Regions from separate parts of the Paenarthrobacter sp. A20 genome, predicted to be linked through region 3. Evidence: predicted binding sites of a transcription regulator. Region 3 holds the regulator's gene; each other region holds the start of a gene.

Region 1 (2,262 bases), 2.0 Mb from region 3:
CGATGACGAACGTGGCTGCGCCCATCAGGACCAGCGTGAACATCAGGACCTTCTGCCGGCCAATACGGTCGCCGAAGTGACCCAGAATCACGGCGCCGACGGGCCGGGCAACATAGGCGAAGCCGAAGGTTGCGAAGGACATGATGGCCGCGTTGGCGTCGGCCGAGGGGAAGAATACGTGGGGGAAGATCAGGGCCGCGGCAGAACCGAAGATGAAGAAGTCGTAGTACTCGACGGCGCTGCCCAGGAAGCTGGCAAGCGCGGCTTTCTTGGGTGTTCCGGTGGTTGTTTCAGTGCCTGGCGTCGCTGACGGCATTGTTTGGCTCATGGGTGGTTCCTTCTGTGACGACGATGTCGCGGATCTAGCTTCAAAGGGAAGACCAGAACGAGGTGCGGCCGGATCATCCCGAAAGTAACCACATGGTGAGAGCTACTTGTGCAATACAGCAATACTGGCTGTGAGTGGGGTCACTTGTCAAGAGATGTCACCACCATCTAGAAATAGCTCTCACTATGTGAGAGCATCGAGCTATGAGTGTGAAAGAGGACACAAAGACCGACATGGTCGGCAAAGCCCTAAGCCTTTTGGTACTTCTGGGCAATGAACCGCGGGGTGCAAGCGCGGCTGACCTGGCCAGGAGCGCCAGCCTGCCGTTCAGCACCACCTATCGCCTGCTGGGCTCGCTGACGCGCGACGGCTTTGTGGATTACGAGCCTGATGGCCGCCGCTACCACCTGGGATTGCGCGTGTTCCAGCTCGGTCAGAGGGTTTCCAATCATCACGGTTTCGCCGCCACTGCCTTGCCGGTCCTGCAGCGCGTTACCGAGCGCACGCATGAGGCCACCATCCTGTCCGTCCGCGACGGCAACCATCATCTGACGGTCAATAAGGTGGATGGCCCCAAGACCTTCCGCGTCACCAGCGATCCCGGCCATCTGGGTGCACTGCATACGACGTCGGTAGGCAAGGCCATTGTGGCGTTCGAAGAAGAGATCGAGCGGAAGCGCCTCCTGGAGGAGCTGCCCCTGGATCCACTCACGGAACATTCCATCACTGACCGCGACGCGTTCCGGGCGGAGATCGAGCAGGTACGCCGGCAGGGCTACGCGGTGATGGATGAGGAGAACGAGATTGGCATGCGTGCTGTTGCTGTGCCGGTTCTGAACTCCCAGGGCCACGCCTTCGCCTCCGTGGCCGTCGCTGTGCCCGTCTTCCGCCTGACCCTGGAGGAACTCATCGCCCACGTTCCCACTCTGCAGGAGGCTGCGGCGGAACTCGCGGCCCGCCTGCCCCAGCGCTGACCCAACTGAGTCGCAGTTAAAGCCGTTTTAGGGCCTCATAACGCCTTGAGCTGCGACTTGATTGGGTGCGCTCCCAGCAAATGTTCGCGATAAGAACATGCGTGCGGAAGATGAACACTTGTAGTAGTCTAAATAACACCCGGTCAGGCGGCGCCCCAGAAAAGCGCAAGAAGCCCGCGGTGCTGAAGTCAAAGGAGCTTTAGGATGAGCAACCGAGCCGAGTCCGTTCTGGTGGGCCTCATAGGCGAAGGCGTCATGCCCTCGCTCACGCCGCCCATGCACGAACGTGAAGCCGATGTGCAGGGCCTTCGCTTGCTGTACCGCCCCATCGACCTGTTGGAACTCGCGTTGCCGGCCACCGCCGTCGGTGATCTCCTGACCGCAGCACAGCGCATGGGCTTCAACGGCCTGAACATCACCCACCCGTGCAAGCAGCTGTTGCTTGGGCACCTTGATGAAATTTCCGACGACGCCCGTCGCCTGGGTGCCGTCAATACGGTCCTCATCCAGGACGGTCGGCTGATCGGCCACAACACGGACTTCTCCGGCTTCGGCGCTGCGCTCGCCACCGGACTGCCGGACGCGAAGCTGGACCGCGTGGTCCAGCTCGGTGCAGGCGGTGCCGGCTCCGCCGTTGCCTATGCGCTCCTCAAGGCCGGCGTCGGCACGCTGGACCTCGTGGACATGGATCCCGCCCGCGCCGCAGAACGTGCCTCCGAACTCGGCGGGCTCTTTCCGGAAGCCACTGTCACGCCGCGGAGCACCAGCGAGCTGAGCCAGGTCATGCCCCTCGCCGACGGCCTGGTGCACTGCACTCCCATCGGCATGGCGGCCCACCCGGGTCTTCCCTTGGACATCGAACTGCTGGAACCGCGCCACTGGGTGGCCGACATCGTCTACCGCCCCATCGAAACGCAACTGGTCCGCGAAGCACGCGCCAAGGGCTGCGATGTCCTGGAC
Region 2 (2,262 bases), 250 kb from region 3:
CACCCCATGCATTCGAATATATCTTCGAATGCATCAACTGTACCGCCGACCGGCGACAAGAAACCGCGTTGCAGCAGCGACCGAACTCCGCCCACAACATCAGCTCCAGTTCGATATCAACCTGCCGCTGATCACACCGCTTGGGTTAGTCGTGGGCGGGTTCGCCCCTGACTTGGTGGTCGGCGTGGTTGATGGTCTCCTGGATGAGCCGGAGTTTGGCGAGTTGCCAAAGAAGGTTGAGGCGGGTCGGTTCGGCCAGCATCCGAAGTGTCACGGCTGCGCTCTCGAGCAGTTCCGGCCCGGACTGACACCATCGAAGAGTAGACCCATCCTTCAAGTGCATATGTCGCGTATGTGCACTCAAAGATAGAACGGATCAACTCGGGGATCAGCGGGGGCGGCGACAGCTAGATGTGATGCAGGCACGTGGTTGCCACGCCCCAGATGGTCAGCTCAGACATTGCCGGCACGCGAATGTCCGGGTACTTGGGATTGTCCGCCTGGAGGATCACCCCTGAGGGCGTGACGCGGAGCCTCTTGATGGTCAACTCACCGTCAAGGACAGCCACGACGACGGACCCGTCCTTGGGCTCCAGCGCCCGGTTAACGATCAACTCGTCCCCATCGCTGATCCCGGCACCCTCCATGGATTGCCCCGTCACTCTCACCACGAAAGTGCTGGTGACATCCTTGATCAGGTGCTCATTGAGATCGATCCTGCCGTCAAAGTAGTCCTGGGCAGGCGATGGATACCCTGCCGCCACCGGGATTGGAGCCAGCAGTACCGACATCAGGGAAAAGCCCGCATCTATCACGCGGGGGCCGACGATCACGCCCACAACACACCTTTATTCGAATATATGTTCGATACTTGAGTGTACAGCGGTTGGCGGACATTGTTCGATCTCCACCCGAAACCTACCCGCGGAACCGTGAAATCGCGGGCCGGAGATGGCATGGCTGCTGGTCCCCGCCGGGGCGGGGAAGGCAGATAGAGCTATCCGCCGGTTCCCGGCCGGGCTGGTGCTGTGATCTCGCGCGCGGGCAGGACGGCGGCGTCCAGGATGGTACGGTTCCCGAGCGGCCGTTCGAGATCGACAGCGAAGGGCGTCGCCGGGTTTCCCTGACAGGTGGCCCACTGCGCCCCGGCGGGCTGCACCCCCAGGACGACCTCGACCGTGGACTCTGTTTCGACGAGCTTGACGACGTCAATCCGGCCTTCGGCGTTCTTCCCGGAGTTGCAGTCGAACTCCGTGACGAGGAGAGCCACGCGATCGGACTCAGGGGCCGGCGGCAACGAGGGATCAAGAGTGACTGCGCCGGCTCTCAGCTCGCCAAGGTCCAGCGTGGGCGTGCAGGTCGATGACTCGACGACCGCCCATACCGGTTTACCTGGTTCCGATGCCATGGAGTGGGTGGAAATGACGATATACATGTAGTCGCGGACATCGCCGTGGCCGTGATCCTGGGGAGCTGCGAGTTTGTTCATGAGCATCACACGATCGCTGCTCTCCTGCGCAATCAGCCAGGTGACCGGGTCAAAAGCCGTGACCCCACGGCCGGCGAGAGCCGGGGCGGCCTCCGGGCCGAGCTCGCTGGCCGGTCGTGGATTGTCCAGCGCCTGACGCGAAACCTCGTTGCCTTGGCACAGCACAACTTCCGGTCGGATTTCCGGGGTTGGGCTCCCGGCGGACGGCAGGCTGGCAGACGGCAAGCCGCCGGCCGGCTGTCCGAGCGATGCGCACCCCGTTCCCAACAGCATCAGGGCTCCGCAGGTCAATGTAAGGCGTGGTGCTGCTCTCAATAGTTTCCCCATGCCGCCAAGGCTACGCCGCTCACCGGACGGGACCCATCACCGGACGGGACCCATCACCGGACCAGACCTCATCATCGGGCAAGCCCCGCCCATTCGCGAACCTCTCCGGTCACTTTCCCGGCGCGTTGGCCACGTGAGGTGGCGTCAGATGTGCCGAAGATACCTCTGAGGTGCGTCCAGGAATGACCGCCAGTTAGCAACAAGATCAAGATCTTCCCAGTCGCGTGCCCGCAGGCCCCAAGGCCCGACTTCCAGGATCCGGGCGCCCGGAAGGGCCGCCAGAAGAGGTGAGTGAGTGGACATGATGACCTGGGAATCTCCGTGGGACAACAGGTCCTTCAGAACACTGAGAAGGCTGAGGCAACCGCTGAACGACAAAGCCGACTCGGGCTCATCGAGCACCCACAATCCGTGCCCCTTGAATCTGTCCAGCGCCAATTCCAGGA
Region 3 (2,262 bases):
GACACTTGCCTGTTTGGCACCATGTCACTCTGGCAGGGCGTCGACGTGCCGGGTGGTTCGTGCCGTCTGGTGGTGATTGACCGCATTCCCTTCCCGCGCCCCGACGATCCCCTGATGACTGCCCGCTCCCGGGCAGTCGCCCAGTCGGGCGGGAATGGCTTCATGGCCGTGTCAGCAACGCATGCCGCCATCCGCTTGGCACAAGGCGCTGGGCGCCTTATCCGTTCAACGGGAGACAAGGGAGTCGTGGCCGTGCTTGACTCACGGCTGTCGACGGAACGCTACGGCGGTTTTCTGAGGGCTGCGCTTCCGCCGTTCTGGGCGACGACGGACAGGGCGGTTGTGCGCGGCGTGCTGGAACGCCTGGGCTCCGCCAAGGCCTCCTAGGTCCAACAATGCCTCGTGGGGCCAACAAAGCCTCCTGGGTGCGGCAAAAGCCGCCCAGGAGGCTTGGGGTACCTACCTAGTGGGCACCTACAGGGAACGCAGAACAGAGACAACCTTGCCCATGATGGTGGCTTGGTCGCCAAGGATTGGCTCGTATTGGGTGTTCTGGGGCAGCAACCACGTGTGGCCATCGCGCTGACGGAACGTCTTGACGGTAGCCTCGTCATCCAGCAGTGCGGCCACGATGTCGCCGTTGATGGCGTCGTTCTGGCGGCGCACAACAACCCAGTCACCGTCGCAGATGGCGGCATCAATCATTGAGTCGCCTGCCACCTTCAGCATGAACAGTTCGCCGTGGCCCACAAGTTGCCTGGGAAGGGGCAAGACGTCTTCCACTGCCTGGTCAGCCAGGATGGGGCCGCCTGCAGCGATCCGGCCCACCAGGGGAACCATGGCAGTATCGCTGGCGCTGGCCAGCTCCGTGACGGCAAGGCCACCCGCGCTGCGCAGCGTCGCAGGGGCTTCGACGCCGGGAATTGGTCCGCCATCCAACGTCAACGGCATCAGGACTTCCATGGCACGGGGACGCTTGGGGTCCCTGCGCAGATAGCCGAGCTTCTCGAGCTGGGAAAGCTGATGCGTGACACTCGACAAACTTGCCAGGCCGACGGTGTCACCGATCTCACGCATGCTTGGCGGATACCCATTGTCATTCACCGAGCGTTGGATGGTCTCCAGAATTTTTTTCTGCCGGACAGTCAGGCTCTTGGGACTCTTTTGAGGCTGTTGGCTCCGCAGGGGTGCCCCGCCGCCTGTGGCTTTCGCTGCCATGTTCGCCAGTGCCTTTCCATTCGCCCCGGAACGATCCAGGGGTGTCGGGTCTGCAAAAAATGTCAGACCCTCCTGTTCCACTGAAACAGTGCTGTTTCTTCACTCAAACGTAGGGCAGGCACAGGCGTTTATCAAACATTTGTTCTAGCGAGTCTCGACACCGTTCGTTGATAAGTGCTAAAAATGTCATAGCAAGGTTCGAATATGTGTTCTATAAACCCGAACCGGATGACGGATGTTCGAACAGAGTGTTCGAACATCCGGGATCGGGGGAGGGGAACACAAAGAATTGGCAGCCATGTACCGGAATCCGGCGCAAGGCAATAGCTCAGAAGGGCTCAGCTCATGTCCGCAATCACTACGTTCGCTGATTTCCGCACTACCCAGGCGCCGACGCGCCTGCGTCTTACCCGCCGGGGTCGGATGGTCTTCTTTGGCATCCCCGCAATGCTGCTGGTGGCTGCGCTGCTGAGCCTGGCCGGTTTCATTACGTCCCCTGCCAAGGCCTCGGACTCGCAGGCGCAGCTCCAGCCGCCGGTCGCGGTGACCGTGACGGTCCAGCCCGGGCAGTCGCTGTGGGGTATCGCCGGCGCAGCTGCTCCGGAGCGCGATCCCAGGGATGTCATCTCCGAGATCATTCAGCTCAACGACCTCCATGGTGGCCGGATCCAGCCCGGGCAGCGTTTGTTCGTCCCGGCAAGCTAGCGCGTTCCACCGTGGCTGGATCCGGTGGCGCGGCGTCACAGTTACTCGGCAGTCCCGGTAGCCCCTTAAACTGTCTTGGTGAGTGACCAGCTTGAGCGACTAGACCGACTACCCCTCCGGACCAACCTGCGTGGACTGAGCCCTTATGGCGCACCGCAGCTTGACGTTCCTATCCTGCTCAATGTCAACGAGAACACTCATGGCGTTCCCGCGGACGTCCAGGCGGCCATCACGGAAGCCGTTGCCGCCGCGGCCACGGGGCTGAACCGCTACCCGGACCGGGAGTTCACCGAACTGCGCGAGTCCTTGGCCGAATACCTTGGCCACGATCTCACCCCG

Evidence for each region. Region 3 encodes LexA, which represses DNA repair genes until DNA is damaged. Its sites were predicted from a motif close to TCGAACANNTGTTCGA; they were not measured.
Region 1: J3D46_RS03550 (shikimate dehydrogenase) is a predicted target of LexA. The motif match lies at 1,394-1,409, and genes of this name have one in related genera.
Region 2: J3D46_RS11885 (LexA family transcriptional regulator) is a predicted target of LexA. The motif match lies at 853-868, and genes of this name have one in related genera.

The regions. Positions count from the first base shown of each region.
Region 1 covers NZ_JALJWH010000001.1:738,082-740,343, reverse strand. Annotated here, with positions in the region: gene J3D46_RS03560 (MFS transporter) at 1-328, opposite strand, end outside; gene J3D46_RS03555 (IclR family transcriptional regulator) at 532-1,302, shown strand; gene J3D46_RS03550 (shikimate dehydrogenase) at 1,507-2,262, shown strand, end outside.
Region 2 covers NZ_JALJWH010000001.1:2,524,260-2,526,521, reverse strand. Annotated here, with positions in the region: gene J3D46_RS24965 (hypothetical protein) at 146-274, opposite strand; gene J3D46_RS11885 (LexA family transcriptional regulator) at 408-839, opposite strand; gene J3D46_RS11880 (hypothetical protein) at 998-1,762, opposite strand; gene J3D46_RS11875 (ATP-binding cassette domain-containing protein) at 1,961-2,262, opposite strand, start outside.
Region 3 covers NZ_JALJWH010000001.1:2,773,245-2,775,506, forward strand. Annotated here, with positions in the region: gene J3D46_RS12925 (ATP-dependent DNA helicase) at 1-387, shown strand, start outside; gene lexA (transcriptional repressor LexA) at 475-1,218, opposite strand; gene J3D46_RS12935 (LysM peptidoglycan-binding domain-containing protein) at 1,564-1,923, shown strand; gene J3D46_RS12940 (histidinol-phosphate transaminase) at 2,002-2,262, shown strand, end outside.